Regions from separate parts of the Niabella ginsenosidivorans genome, predicted to be linked through region 1. Evidence: riboswitches for the same ligand, from Rfam matches in the RefSeq annotation. Region 1 holds a riboswitch; each other region holds the start of a gene.
The links. A riboswitch is a leader RNA that binds a small molecule or an ion and turns the genes downstream of it on or off. The one in region 1 is predicted to bind cobalamin.
Positions count from the first base shown of each region.

Region 1 (5,193 bases):
GCCATGCGGTATGGCGAGAACCCGCATCAGACCGGTACTTTCTATGGAAAGCTGGATGAACTGTTTAATCAGTTAAACGGTAAAGAGCTTTCCTATAATAATCTGGTAGACGTGGATGCAGCCGTACAACTGATTCATGAATTTCCACAGGAAGCAGCAACGGTTTTTGCAATCATCAAGCACACGAATGTCTGTGGCGTTGCAGCGCGTGCATCAGTAAGTGAAGCATGGAAAGATGCCCTGGCAGGCGACGCCGAGAGTGCTTTTGGAGGCGTACTGGTAACCAATGGTACGGTAGACGAAGCAACGGCCCATGCCATCAATGAGATCTTTTTTGAAGTGCTGATTGCACCCGCGTTTGATGAAGCGGCATTGAATATTTTGAAATCTAAAAAGAACCGCATTTTATTACAGTTGAAACCCCAGGCATCGGACCCAGGGCTTCAGGCAAAATCTGTGCTGAATGGCGTACTGACCCAGGGGCAGGATAAGGGCAACTATACAGAATGGAAAGAAGCCGGTGGGCGGCAAACGACCGCGGCAGAAAAAGCAGATCTGGAATTTGCGAACATTATCTGCAAACATTTAAAGTCAAATGCGATTGCATTGGTAAAAAACAGGCAACTGGTGGGCAAAGGCGCAGGGCAGACCAGCCGCGTGGACGCAGTGCGCCATGCAATTGAAAAAGCAAAACAATTTGGCTTTGATCTGGCTGGCGCCGTACTGGCAAGCGATGCCTTCTTCCCTTTTAACGACAGCGTGCAGATCGCTCATGAGGCCGGGATAGTGGCATTTATACAACCTGGTGGGTCTATACGTGACAAGGATTCTATCGAATATGCACAACAGCATAACCTGGCAATGGTGCTGACCGGTATGCGGCATTTTAAGCATTAAAATTTTTTAGTAATGGCCGGTAAATACCGGAATTCCCTGCAGCGTTTAAGAAACCCTGCAGGGATTTTTTATAATGACTCCTATAAAATAAATTTGTCTACCTACTAATAGGTAGATACCTTTATCATTAAATATGGATACCCGGTCTGAAATAATACGCATTGGAGATGACCTGCTGAGGGAGCGCGGGTATAATGCTTTTAGTTTCTCAGACATTTCGCAAAGACTGCATATAAAAAATGCTTCTGTTCATTATCATTTTCCTACAAAAACATCCCTGGGGCTGGCCATTATTGCTAAATATGAACAGCAGTTCCGGCAGCTCCGGCAGGAAATGGCCTGCCGGGCTCCCCTGGAAAAGCTGGATGCTTTTCTGAACGTATACACTACCGCGCAGAAGGAAAATAAGATCTGCCTGGTAGGAGCGCTTGCCACGGATCTGTATACAGTGGATCCGCAGATGCAGCAGGCCTTAAAAAGAATCGTGCGGCAGATACTTGGCTGGCTGATGCTTATATTGAAAGAGGGAAAGGCTGAAGGTGTATTTGTGTTCAGGGCTCCTGTAAGAACAAAAGCATTGCTGGTTATTACCAATATGATTGCAGCCCTGCAGCTCACAAGACTAACCGGACAAAAGGATTTCCGGGAAATAAAAAAAACAATTAGTAACGACTTAACAAATAACAAATGAAACGTGTAGTAATAACCGGGTTAGGCGCTTTAACTCCTGTTGGCAATAATACGGCAGCGCTTTGGCAGTCTTTGGTAAACGGCATAAGCGGGGCTGCGCCCATCACCCGTTTTGACGCTTCAAAGTTTAAAACCCGGTTTGCCTGTGAGCTCAAAAATTTTAATCCGCTGGATTATATAGAAAAAGCGGAGGCCCGCAGGTATGATCTGTATACACAATACGCATTGATTACCGTGGCAGAAGCAGTAAAAAGCGCGGGTATCAATTTTGAAGAGCTGGACAGGGACCGGGTCGGGGTAATATGGGGGTCCGGTAACGGAGGCATCCAGACCTTTCAGCAGCAGATAATCGAATTTGCACAGGGCGATGGCACACCGCGGTTTAACCCGTTTTTTATCCCGAAGATGATCGTTGATATTGCTTCAGGGGTCATCTCCATCAAATACGGCCTGCGGGGAATCAATTTTACAACAGTTTCGGCCTGTGCTACTTCCAATACGGCTATTATTGATGCCTTTAACTACATCAGGTGGGGAAAGGCCAATATGATCATTACCGGCGGATCTGAAGCCGCCATCAACGAAAGCGGTGTGGGCGGGTTTAATGCTGCAAAGGCACTCTCCACCAATAATGAGGAAGCGGCCACTGCTTCAAGGCCTTTTGATATATCGCGCGATGGTTTTGTAATGGGGGAAGGCGCCGGGGCATTGGTGCTGGAAGAGCTGGAACATGCTAAAAGACGGGGCGCGCCTATTATTGCTGAAATTGCAGGAGGCGGAATGGCAGGGGATGCCTATCATCTTACAGGTACCCACCCGGAGGGAGAAGGCGCCCGCCTGGGCATGCTGGCCGCGTTGGATGATGCGGGGATTACGGCTGGAGAGATTGACTACCTCAACACACATGCTACCTCTACCCAGCAGGGAGATCTGAGTGAGCTGAAAGCAGCGGAGCGGGTATTTGGTACAGAAAGCACCATCAATATCAGCGCTACCAAATCCATGACAGGGCATTTGCTGGGCGCTGCAGGCGCTGTTGAAGCCATTGCCTGTATCAAGGCCATTGAGCACAATATTGTTCCGCCCACCATTAATTCCACTGAAATAGAACCCGCATATAAAGACGTCTTTAACCTGACGCTGCACCAGGCACAACAACGGGAAGTACGCTATGCAATGAGCAATACGTTTGGCTTTGGCGGGCATATTGCCACCACGATTTTTAAGAAATACGAAGAGTAGGGGCGCATTCGGTTATCAGTTTGCAGTTATCAGTGATCAGACTGAAAACTCAACTCTCAATTCTCAAACCTTTTCGTCCTGTCATTGTAATAATAATACAAATAGTATGTTATGGAAATACGATTAAATACAGATAATAATTTTACCGCTTCAGCCGCTTTTCTGGAAAAAGTGAGCGAAGAGCTTAAAAAAAAGCTTCACCGGTTTAGCGAATATATTACTGCAGCCGAGGTATTCTTTGGAGATGAGAACAGTAATAAAACCGGAGTAAATGATAAACGCTGCACTATTGAGGTGCGCCCCAGGCACCTGCACCCGGAAGCGGTAACCCATTATGCAGACACTGTGGATCATGCCTTTAACGGGGCAGTGGATAAGATAAGAAATTTGCTGGACAATCGTATAGGAAAACTGCAAAGCAGGTAACGAAATGTTTTGCACACCTTGTGTATAAGAACTTGTATGCGTCTCAATTTTATATAATTAATTTGTAACGGTAATGGTATGGCAACCAGGGTTCAATTGTTGCCTTTAAAAGGGAATCCCGTGTAAATCCGGAACTATCCCCGTAGCTGTGAGGCCCTTTAGCCAGAAGTTTTATAAAATAGCCACTGTTCGATCTGTGAATGGGAAGGTTTATAAAAACGGGCCAAGTCAGAAGACCTGCCAGTACCATTTTTTGAAAATGCAATGCTTTCGGGTGAAAGGCAGCGTATTATTCCGGAAGGAAATACCTTATTTCCAATGGAATAATCGTCGTCTCTATCCCCGTCTTTTTTAGAATAAAAAGTAAAAGAACAGAATTTATTATGGGCTTATTTGATAAACGTGTCAACTACAAACCTTTCGAGTATCCGGAAGTGCTGAAATTTACTGAAGCGATCAATAAATCCTTCTGGGTACATTCAGAAGTGGATTTTACCGCTGATGTACAGGATTTTCACAGTCACCTGAATACGGCGCAGCGGAATGCGATTAAAAACAGCCTGCTGGCAATAGCTCAGATAGAGGTGGCCGTAAAATCTTTCTGGGGCAGTTTATACAACCATATGCCAAAGCCGGAGCTGAACGGGCTGGGCAGTACATTTGCAGAATGCGAGTTCCGCCACTCTGAGGCCTATTCCCGTTTACTGGAAGTACTGGGTTATAATGATGAGTTCTCAAAACTGATCCAAGAACCGGTAATTGCAAAACGCATACAATACCTTTCAGAAGCGCTGAAAGACGCTAAATCGAACGACCATAAAGAATACACCCTGTCTCTGATCCTGTTTTCCATTTTAATAGAGAATGTTTCACTGTTCAGCCAGTTTGCCATCATCCTGTCTTTTACCCGTTTTCGCGGGCTGATGAAAAATGTAAGCAACATTATTGCGTGGACATCGGTTGATGAGCAGATACACGCAAATGCCGGTATTTACCTGATCAATAAAATAAAGGAAGAATATCCTGAACTGATCGACGAAGCAATGGAATACCGGATCATGGCGCTGGTAAAAGATTCTATTGAAGTGGAGAGCAAAATTGTGGACTGGATCTTTTCTGAAGGGGCAATTGATACCATTAACAAAACAGACCTGCTGAACTTTATGAAGTTCAGGGTAGATGAAAGTTTTGAGAAACTGGGATTTCCCAAGCAGTTCCACATTTCGCTGGAAGAGTACCGCCCGATGCAGTGGTTTGAAGAGGAAGTATTTGCAAATAGTCTGGATGATTTTTTTGCAAAACGCCCAGTGGAATATACCAAGCACGACAAGAGTATTACGTATAACGACCTTTTTTAGCGGAGGCGGGTTTTGTAGCTGTCCTGTGGCCGGAACAATGACCCCGATAGCTATCGGAATGCAACACCTGCCTTCCGGACAGGAGGCGTTGCTGCTATAGGTAGTGCAGCAGGTAAAAAAATAAAATTGCAGAACAATAAGAAACCTGTCCGCAGGAGGCAGGAAATAAATAGCAAACTATAATAGTAAATATATGGAAAGGCTTTGGTGGAAAAACGAAGAAAGTGAACAGATCCTGAACAGGGGATATCTGTTGAACGGTGAAACAGTAGAAAAAGCAATAGACCGTGTTTGTACGGCGGCAGCGCAGCGCCTGTACAAGCCGGAGCTGAAGGAAGCCTTTAAAGAAATGGTGGAAAACGGGTGGATGAGCTTCAGCTCGCCCATCTGGGCCAATATGGGAACAGAAAGAGGATTGCCGATCTCCTGTTTTAACGTACATATGCCGGATAATATTGAAGGCATTACCCATAAGCTGGGCGAAGTGATCATGCAGACAAAAATAGGCGGGGGCACCTCAGCTTACTTCGGATCATTGCGGGGGCGCGGCAGTGCGGTTACTGATAATGGCAAGAGCAGT
Region 1 covers NZ_CP015772.1:93,075-98,267, forward strand. Annotated here, with positions in the region: gene purH (bifunctional phosphoribosylaminoimidazolecarboxamide formyltransferase/IMP cyclohydrolase) at 1-897, shown strand, start outside; gene A8C56_RS00435 (TetR/AcrR family transcriptional regulator) at 1,031-1,588, shown strand; gene fabF (beta-ketoacyl-ACP synthase II) at 1,585-2,829, shown strand; gene A8C56_RS00445 (HPF/RaiA family ribosome-associated protein) at 2,941-3,255, shown strand; cobalamin riboswitch at 3,313-3,514, shown strand; gene A8C56_RS00450 (ribonucleotide-diphosphate reductase subunit beta) at 3,639-4,613, shown strand; gene A8C56_RS00455 (ribonucleoside-diphosphate reductase subunit alpha) at 4,807-5,193, shown strand, end outside.

Region 2 (5,193 bases), 960 kb from region 1:
GCAGCAAATGGGTTTACCGTCTTGCTTTATAATACCATTTAGATTAAAAGAACACTGTCACCCGGAGTTTTCCATTTGTAAAAACAAAATTAATGAGGCTATGACAATTATTCTTACAGGTCACCCTGAAGATATCATCCCGGACTTATTCCGGGATCTGTTTTTGTTTTAGGGTCCAAATTAGCGATAAATAGATGCCGAAACAATTCCGAACTGTAGGAACGGCATGACAAAAAAGAAAATTGATTTTCAAAACAATAACACATCTGTCATTGGCAATCATAAAAGCGTTGCCTTTAAGCTTATTGGGATGACAATTTTTTTAATCGTCATCCCGGTCGCAGTCCGCGATAGCGGGAGAAGCGGGGGGATCTGTGGCGAACCGGGGGCAAATCCTAACAGATTGTCTACTAAATCTTATGCAACTGTTACTAACGGGCATCACCGTGGTAAATGCGGCTCCCTGTATAAAACGCCCAGTATTTTTTTGAGTTTACTTTGAAAGGTTTGTTTATGATACAGTATTTTCATATCAGCAAGACATCGGGCGCACAGGCAATCTTCATACAGCCCGGTGATGAAATCGCGCTCGGCATCTGTTAATATTACAGAACTGCATTGGCAAAGTAAAATACTGCCCACCTTGCATTCAAAAGGTTGCTCGCACCGGGGGCAGTATTTCTGTTCATGTTTACACATTTATTGCAATACGGGGTGCTGTATTTTTTCCCGCAGTGTTTTGGCTGCGTTTACCATTTCCGTAAGCGCCCGTTTTGTTTCTTTCCATCCGCGTGTTTTTAAACCGCAATCCGGGTTCACCCAAAGGCGTTCTGCCGGAATATAGTGCAGCGCTTTTTCAATCAATGCTACCATTTCCTGTTTTGAGGGAACACGGGGCGAATGAATGTCGTACACACCAGGACCTATATCATTCGGATATGCAAAAGTGGCAAAAGCATCCAGCAATTCCATTTGGGAGCGGGAGGTTTCTATAGTAATTACATCGGCATCCATATCTGCAATATTGTTAATGATATCATTGAATTCAGAGTAGCACATATGGGTATGGATTTGGGTTGCATCCTGTACACCGCTTGCTGCAATGCGGAATGCCCTTACGGCCCAGTCCAGGTACTCCCGGCGGTTTTCCTTTCTTAAAGGTAGTCCTTCCCTTATTGCCGGCTCATCAATCTGGATGATCTTTATCCCCGCTTTTTCCAGATCAATTACTTCGTCCCGGATGGCCAGCGCTATCTGATCGCCCGTTACGCTCCTGGGCTGGTCGTCCCGCACAAAGCTCCACTGCAAAATGGTCACAGGGCCGGTCAGCATGCCTTTTACCCATTTACGGGTAAGGGACTGGGCATAACGGCTCCATTCAACGGTCATTGGTGCCGGCCGGTATATATCGCCATAAATGACGGGTGGCTTTACACAGCGGCTGCCATAGCTTTGTACCCATCCGTTTTGGGTAAAAGCAAAGCCTGCCAGTTGCTCTCCAAAATATTCCACCATATCGTTGCGCTCAAATTCGCCGTGCACTAATACATCTAAGCCTGCTTCTTCCTGCCATCGAATGGCTTCCTGAGCAGCCTCTTTCAGCAGCCGGTCATATTCAGTATCTGAAAGCTGCTGCTTTTTCCATTGCGCCCTCCAGGCCCGGATTTCTTTTGTTTGCGGAAAGGACCCAATGGTAGTAGTAGGAAAGAGCGGCAGCCGGAACTCCTGCTGCTGCTTTTCTTTTCTTGCAGTAAAAGAACTGTTTCGTCTCGCATCGGCTTCTGTTATTGCTGCTACGCGTTGCTTTACCTGCTGGTTATGGATCAACGCGGAGCTGCGGCGGCTTTCAATGCACCGGATGTTGGCTTCCAGCAGCGTTTTTGAGGCGGGGGTTTCAGGGTCCGCAGCAATCTGCTTCAGGGACGCTACCTCCGCCAGCTTTTGTTGGGCAAAGGCCATCCACTGTTTTATTTCAGCGGTAAGATGCCTTTCATCAGTTTCCAGATCCAGGTCGCAGGGAGTATGCAGCAGGGAACAGGATGGCGCCAGCCAGATGCGGTCTGCCCCTATTTTTTGCTGGGCTTTTTGGATCAGTGACAGGGATTGTTTAAAATTATTCTTCCAGATATTTCTTCCATCCACAATGCCCAGGGACAAATGGGTTCTTGCTCTGATAAAATCCGGTACCGCCAGGATATCTTCCAGCTGGGAAGGACAGCGCACTAGGTCCAGGTGCAGCACCTGCACGGGAAGCGATAAAGCGGTTGAGAGATTGGCCCCGAAACAATCAAAATAATTGGCCAGGATGATCTTCAGGTTAGGGAACCGTTGCTGCATAGCGGTGTAAGCCGTTACCAGCGCCTGCTGTTCCTTTTGGGTAAGATCCAGCGTCAGGCAGGGCTCATCCAGTTGCACATAATAAGCGCCGCTGGCGTCCAGTTTTTCCAGCACTTCAAAATATACGGGTAAAAGATTTTTCAGCAGGTCGATCCGGTGAAAGCCTTCTTCTTTTTCTTTACCCAGCAATAAAAAAGTAACAGGCCCTGTTAAAACGGGTTTGGAATTGTAGCCGGCCTTTTTAGCTTCGATGAACTGATCAGTAACCTTGCTGTTAAAAAAAGAGAATTTCTGGTCTTTTTTAAACTCAGGAACAATATAATGGTAGTTGGTATCGAACCACTTGGTCATTTCCATGGCAGTAAGGTCATACCCGTTCTTTTGATATCCTCTTGCCATTGCAAAAAGCAGGTCGATCGTTTTCAGATGTTCCTTTTCAATTAACGGGTGATACCGTTCCGGGATGGCACCAGTCATCAGGCAGGTGTCCAGTACCTGGTCATAAAAGGAAAAATCATTTACAGGGATCCAGTCAATACCGGCATCCTTCTGTAATTGCCAGTGATTTGACCTTATTTCACGGGCCACCTGCTCCAGTTGTGCTGCTTCAATTTTGCCGGCCCAATATTGTTCGCAGGCTTTTTTCAGTTCCCGGTTACTACCAATACGCGGGTAGCCCAGATTGTGTGTTTGCATTTCTTTTAACTTTTTTAATGAATAATAAGCTAAAAGCCCTTTGCAAATTTCACAATGCGATAAGGATAAGAAGAAAAAGACAAGCAGATGCCCGTTACCGGAATGGGACTCCGGATATAAAGTAGGAATTTTTAAAAGGCATCATACAGACCGTTGCTTCAGACCGCGAAAGCATTGCTCATACAGAAAAGGCAGGTCTCCTGGCTTACAGCAGCTTTACCGCCCTTCCCGCTCCGCCCGGGGCGAAACAGTGGACATACATTGGGTAAAGCCTTGCTGGCTGCTTACAGTTGCGCGACAGCTCGTGATTTGAACACGATTCCCTATTATCCCTGATCTTCATCAGGGACCTTTCCTGGTTGATGAAAAATGAAAGAACTTATTAAGTTGGCAAATTTAATCAAAACAAGGTAGTTCCCGGTAAAATTTTAAAGACAAGAGGACTTTTTTTATCCGGTATACTGTAATAACTTTAAAATATGGACTATGTGATTGCCAGCACCTACAATAATTATATAGAAGCGCATCTTGCAATGGGCAATTTGCAGAGTGAAAGCATTAACTGCTGGCTGAAGGATGAAAATACGGTAACCATCGATCCCATACTGACCAATGCTGTAGGAGGAATAAAATTAATGGTGGCACAGCCACAGATCGGAAGAGCGTTGGATATTTTAAAGAATACAAAAAAAGAATACCAGCAGCAACATCCCTGCCCCCATTGCGGTTCCACCAACGTGGAGTATGTGAGCACGCCCAAAAAAGCGTCCAACTGGCTGGGCACCCTTATAAATCTCCTGTTAGGCATAGGAGCACCTTTGCCGGTAGATAAGGTACACCATTGTTTTGATTGCGGGTATGAATATGAAGCACAATAGTTTCGCTTGCAAGAAAGGGGCAGAAGGGTGCGTTTCAGAAATATATTTTCATTAAACAGGTTCATTTTATATATCGTTGCCATGGATAAAGTAATTGCCTATTTTTCAACACTGGAACAACGTCCACTGGAGCGGATGGGACTACTGGTTGGCGGAATGCTGATCTTTTGGATACTGGAAGGGGTCATTCCACTGTATCATCTGAAATACCGGAAAACAAAATTTGCTCATGCGCTGGTAAATTTCGGTTTTACCGTCCTGCATCTGGTCATCCATACTGCATTGGCAGTGGTGATAGTAGTGCTGTCTGATTGGTGCCTTCATGCACAATTCGGGTTGGTATACTGGCTGCATGCCAGTGTAGCGGGCGCTGTGCTTATTGGTGTGCTGGCGTTGGATTTCAGCAGTTGGCTGGTACACTGGATAATGCACAAACAACCCTGGCTGTGGCGGTATCATTTAATACATCATAGTGATAATAAAGTGGATGTTACCACAGGCCTGAGGCATCATCCCGGCGATAGCCTGTTACGGGGCATCTTTTTTCTTTTATTGATTTTTGTTAGCGGCGCCCCTATGTACAGCGTCATGATCTATCAGACACTGGTAGTGGTTACCACCGCCTTTACACATGCCAACATCCGGCTTCATTCAAAGCTGGACAAAGCATTGAGCTATGTACTGGTTTCACCCAATATGCATAAAGTGCATCATCACTGGAAACAACCTTATACAGACAGTAACTATGGTGCCGTGTTTTCTATATGGGACCGGCTGCTGGGCACCTATAAAGAGCTGGATCCCTCAAAAATAAAATACGGGCTGGACCGGTATTATGATAACACCCGGGACGAAGACTTTTTAGCGTTGTTAAAAGATCCTTTTATTAAAAAAGAAACTGCAGAAACAGAGGTGCCCGGCAATGCCCGCAAAGGAATAGCTTAAACCAAAGGACTTTCCTACTTTTGAAAAATGAAAGAACAAAAAGTGATCGCAGTCATTCCCGCAAGATATGCTGCTACGCGGTTCCCGGCCAAACTGATGCAGCAATTAGGGCAGTACCCTGTGATTGTGCACACCTACAATGCCGTTGTAAAAAGCAACCTGTTTTCGGAGGTGTTTGTGGTAACGGACAGCGATATTATTTATAAAGAAATTATTCAACGGGGCGGCAAGGCTATCATGAGTATGGCCGCGCATGAAAGCGGAACGGACCGTATTGCGGAAGCGGTACGGGATATGGACGTGGATGTGATTGTGAATGTGCAGGGCGATGAGCCTT
Region 2 covers NZ_CP015772.1:4,762,094-4,767,286, reverse strand. Annotated here, with positions in the region: gene A8C56_RS23985 (cysteine-rich CWC family protein) at 442-699, opposite strand; gene metE (5-methyltetrahydropteroyltriglutamate--homocysteine S-methyltransferase) at 700-3,033, opposite strand; cobalamin riboswitch at 3,207-3,402, opposite strand; gene A8C56_RS20195 (putative signal transducing protein) at 3,513-3,911, shown strand; gene A8C56_RS20190 (sterol desaturase family protein) at 3,993-4,856, shown strand; gene kdsB (3-deoxy-manno-octulosonate cytidylyltransferase) at 4,884-5,193, shown strand, end outside.
Region 2: it holds a riboswitch for cobalamin, as region 1 does, so the genes downstream of both, metE (5-methyltetrahydropteroyltriglutamate--homocysteine S-methyltransferase) here and A8C56_RS00450 (ribonucleotide-diphosphate reductase subunit beta) in region 1, are expected to answer to the same signal.

Region 3 (5,193 bases), 2.8 Mb from region 1:
AAACTGGCGCCTGATTACATAAGTTTATGGTAATCAATTAATTTTGTAGCCTCGACAGGAATCGAACCTGTATCTGGAGCTTCGGAAACTCTTATACTATCCATTGTACTACGAGGCCGTTGATCAGTTAAAATGTTGATAAGGACGAATTGAAACCTTATGAACTTTTAACCTGTTTCTCTTAAAGGTCGGCAAATATAAAGAACTCTGGTGTAATTACTGCATATGCTGGAACAAACCGGCTGCGTTGGATGCAAATATTTTTATTGCAATAGCCAGCAATATTACGCCAAAAAATTTTCTTATGGCTATTAATCCGCTTTGCCCTAATAATTTTGACAGCCGGGCAAGGGATTTCAATACGATGTAAATCACCAGCAGATTCAAAAGAATGGCAATTAAAATGGTCACTTCCTTGTAATTGGCTTTTAAGGACATAATAGTCGTAAGCGTTCCGGAGCCGGCAATCAGCGGAAAAGCCAGGGGCACCAGGGTAGCTGCTTTTACATCGTCATCCGATTTAAAGAATTCAACGCCCAGCACCATCTCCAGTCCCAGGATAAAAATAACAATGGAGCCTGCAACGGCAAAGGATTTTACATCAAGACCCAGCACGTTCAGGATGGGCTCGCCCAAAAACAGGAACAGGATCATCAGCGACCCGGAGATCAGCGTGACCCTGAACTCCCTGATGCCGCCTACTTTGTTTTTTATGGATATAAGAATGGGAATGGAACCAATAATATCAATAATGGCAAACAGGGTAAATGTTACCGTTAGTATCGCCTTATAGTTTACTGAATCCATTTTTTGGGACAAAGGTAAAGGCTATTTTTTACAAAAAGCTGTGCTATTGGGGTACCTGTTGGCAGCACAGCTTTTTAGCAGGCTGTTGGTGCTACCGCTTAAAAAGAACGGTATTGGGGCCTATTCCCCCGGTTGTTGTAAAAGAGAACCTGAGTTTTCCTGATTTGTCAAAGGCAAACACTTTTCCGGATTCCGTATAGTCAATAGCATCTGTAACATAAACATCGCCATTTAATTCATCAATACTGATTCCATAAGGAATTTTTATTGTTGTACCATCCTTGATAAAGTTGTCCTGGATCAGGTTCATTGTCTGTGGATCGTAAATCCTTACGCCTGTAAAACCGTTATAGCCGCTTAAAATATACAGCTGGTTGTTATAGAACGCCATTTTGTCGAAGCTGCCATCTACTTTTTTTACAAGGGTACCATTAGCATCCACTTTGGCAAGAAAAGGCTGCACCTTATCGTAATCGCCAATAACAGGAATGAACAGGTTCCCCTGATTGTCGATACAAACCCGCCCGGGATTAACGCCCACATTGATTTTCTTTACTTCGGTACCGGTAGCCGCATTTAAAACAGCAATGGTGGAGTCATAGCCCGATTTATAATTTCCCTGTAAAACCACAAATGCCTGGTCATTGTAAAATGCTACATCTTCTGCGGAAGACCGTAGCGAAAAGCTTTGGGTTACTTCCAGACTGGACGTATCAATAACTTCCAGCGATTTTCCCCAGATAGTGGGTACATAAATTTTCCCGTTGAAAGGAACGGTTCTTCTCGGGCCTTTGGAAGCTCCGCTTTCATCTTTAAAAGAAATGCTTTTAATTAATTTGCCATCTCCGGCATTTAACACATTTACAATACCGGAATTATCAACAGCAATGTAGATCTTTGCACCGTAAATAACAGCGTTATTAGCAATGGAACCTAAAACCGTTTGATTCGTGGTGCTATAAAAATCGCCGCTATAAGTCCCGGTTGAGAAATCATAGAATCCTAATTTGCTGTTATTGGCATCAGGAGTTCCTTCACACAAAACATAAAGGCCGGTAGTTGGCTTTACAACCGGTTGCGGGGCATCCTCTTTACTACAGGAGTAAAGCATTACCACTGAAAGAAAAAGAACATAAAGCCTGTGTAAATTTTTTCTTACTGTTTTCATCGTATTAAATTGAAGGGTTTAAAATTGAACGGCTGCTCCAAGCCGGTAATTGATTCCCGGCATAGGGTAAAATTTTACAATTTCGTATTGTGCGTTAAAAATATTATTGAGCTCTGCTGAAAAAAGAAGCCGTGTGCTGCGGAGCGGCAGGGCATACCGGAAATTGATATCGTGGAGGCCCCATCCTTTCAGATACCCATCGCTGAGCTGCTCTCCTGTGGTATACCGGTAAGAGGATGCCTGTATATTGTAGGATGCAGAAAACCTGCCGTTGCTCCCGCTCAGACGAAGGCTTCCTGAATGCTCCGGGGTGTACGGGATCTGGTTGCCATAAGCCGCTTTGCCGGGGTCTGTATGGTCTGTTGCATGCTGGTAGGTATAGGCCAGCGCTGCCTTTATTTCCCAGCGCTTTATTTTTTCAAAAACGGTGGCAACAGCAATATCAATGCCTCTGATTTGTACAATGCCCAGGTTTTGCATGCTCCACTGAAACAGGTTCTGGCGCGGAATTGCAATGATCTTGTTTTTTACATCATTATAATAAGCATCTGCAGTTACATTCAGTTCTCTGAGAAGGTTGCCCACATGGAGCGCGTACGTTGCCCCGATATTATATTGATTGGCGGTTTCCGGTTTCAGTTGGGTATTGCCGACAGTGGTATAGTAAAGGTCGTTAAAAGTAGGCGCGCGAAAAATATTTTTATAAAACATGCGCAACCGGAGCGGCAGGCCGGCAACAGGCTGCCACTTTATTGAAACAGTGGGGTTGAGCCTGTTTAAAGCCGTTCCGGCTTCCCCCAGTCGGGTATGGTTCCGAATATAGGTATGCAGCAGATTCGCCTGCAGTTCCAGGTTGGCGGCTGCAAACTTCAGTGAAAGATTATTAAGCCAGGTATCCCTGGAAGGTGCGGGGAACGACTGCCTTTCTGCAAAGGAATCTTTCCGGAACAGGTTGGTATAGTAATAGTCTCCGGAATAAGCCGCACTGATCCGGCCTGAGATCTGTTGTTGGATGGCTGCGGACAAATAAAACTCATTCTGTAGGAACCGGTTTTCATAATTCAGGCTGTTGTCTGTTAAATGAGGATCCCGGTAATCATTCATTGAATGCCAGAAACGGCCGTTGAGCAGGACCTGTGTTGTTGCCGTTATTTTCTTCTGATAGCTGCTTTGTAAAAAAAGATTTTCATCTTTCAGGCGTTCTGCAGCATAAAAATTATCATAAATGACTGCTCCTGGTAAGCCTCTGTCAGAATAATAATAATAAGTCTTTAGGTTGAATTTATTATCGGACGCCTCTCTGTAGAACAGGTTGGCTTCTGCTCTTACAGATGTTATATCACTGTTTTTTCTTCTGAGCTTCAGATTATTGGTATAATCGGTATAAGGATAATCGCCTTCGGTATTGGTATAGTCTGCAGTTGCATTGAACCCCCATTTGTCGGCAAGCTTTACGGTGATATCGGCATTGGGGTTCATATAGCGGAATGAACCTCCCTGCAGGCCGATATTAAAGGAGTCGGATAGATACGGAGTGGAGCTGTTGGCGGTGGTTTGCAGGGATACCACCGATGCAGAAGCAAATGCCCGGGCTGTATTGAGCAATTCCGATGGCTGCGCATTCTGAAGGGTTATACCGGACAGGTTGCTGATGGAAAATTTTCCCAGATCAATCTGGCCGCCCTGTCCTTCGGGCAAGGCTAATCCATCGTAAAGAACTGCTGTATAATTGGCCCCCAGGCTGCGCACAGAAACTGTTTTTAAACCACTGATCCCTCCATAGTCTTTTACATTTACGCCTGGAAAGTATTTTACGGCATCAGCAACCGAAAGACTGTTTAGTTTTGCTAAATCATCGCCCGAAATGGTTTGTTGTGGAAGAATGCCGGTAATATTCTGCTTCTGATTTTTTCCGCTGATGTTTACTTCAGGTAAAAGCGTATCCTTTGTGGTGGTTTGCCCCAGAACGGGATGCCACTGGCTTCCCAGGATGAGTAGTAGTATATATTGCAGATACCTCAATTACCTGATATTGATAACCATATAAAAGCACCAGGGAAAAAGAGAGCAACACCGCAATGATGCATCTGCGTTGTTATTCCCGCTTTTCATCCCGAAAGCGCTGATGAATAATAGAACCTGGCAGGTCTTCTGGCTCGGGCCTGCTTTAATGCCTTCCCATGGCGCCCTGCGCCATAGTGGCCGTTATTAAAGCGTTTCAGGACCCCTGTTAAAAAGGATCCGGCACCTTACAGCTACGGGGATAGCGCCGGATTTACACCGGCTTCCCTTTTCATGGCGCAGCAGCGCCAACCAGATTCGCTGCAAATGTAAGGGAAGATGGGTGATTTTTTTTAAGTTTGATTATGGTTGTGAACCGTAATACGATCCTGGTAACCGCCCACGTACTGGGGTGGGTACTGGGCCTGGGCCTTATTCTTGTATTCATTGAATCAGGTTCTTTCGGCGTTGGGCGGTTTAACCGGTTGCTTTTTTCCTGGCCTTTTATTGCATTTTTGTTTTTCTATGGCTGTCTTTTTTATGGCAATCTGTTTATTTTATTACCCCGCTTCCTGGTCCGGGACAAATTTATCATCTATGGTATTTTTGTTCTGTTATTGTCCGGGGCTACTTTTTATTTAAAACCATTTGATGTATTACTCAATTCTAACCGGCAGGCAGAGCGTTTTCGGTCTGATGGCCCTCACCGGCCTCCGCCACAAATGGAGCGGCCCCGGGATCTGCCGGATGCTGATCATCTGCCGCCCGGCCCCCGCCAAAACGGTCCCGGTTTCCGGGAAGGCCATTTTGATCTGATGAGCATCACCCTGTTCCTGGTTGTATGGGCCATCAGCACCATTATTTTTATTTCAAAACAATGGCGCATAACAGAGAACAAGAATGCGCACATTAAGCTGGATAAGGCCCAGGCCGAGCTTTCTTTTTTGAAAGCGCAGGTCAGCCCGCATTTCTTATTTAATACCCTTAATAATATTTACTCGCTGGCAATGGCAAAGAGCGATGATACAGCAGCCGGTATTTTAAGGCTTTCCGGCATTATGCGTTATATTACAGATGATGCGCCAAAAGATTTTGTTCCTGTAGAAAAAGAGCTGGAATGCATCAGCGATTTTATTGAACTGCAGCGATTGCGTTTAAGTAAAAGCGGACAGTTGAATTACCAGGTCAGCGGATCAACGAATGGAGTACAAATAGCG
Region 3 covers NZ_CP015772.1:2,889,637-2,894,829, reverse strand. Annotated here, with positions in the region: tRNA gene A8C56_RS12035 (tRNA-Arg) at 47-118, opposite strand; gene A8C56_RS12030 (MarC family protein) at 217-807, opposite strand; gene A8C56_RS12025 (DUF5074 domain-containing protein) at 899-1,975, opposite strand; gene A8C56_RS12020 (TonB-dependent receptor) at 1,994-3,997, opposite strand; cobalamin riboswitch at 4,100-4,308, opposite strand; gene A8C56_RS12015 (sensor histidine kinase) at 4,342-5,193, shown strand, end outside.
Region 3: it holds a riboswitch for cobalamin, as region 1 does, so the genes downstream of both, A8C56_RS12020 (TonB-dependent receptor) here and A8C56_RS00450 (ribonucleotide-diphosphate reductase subunit beta) in region 1, are expected to answer to the same signal.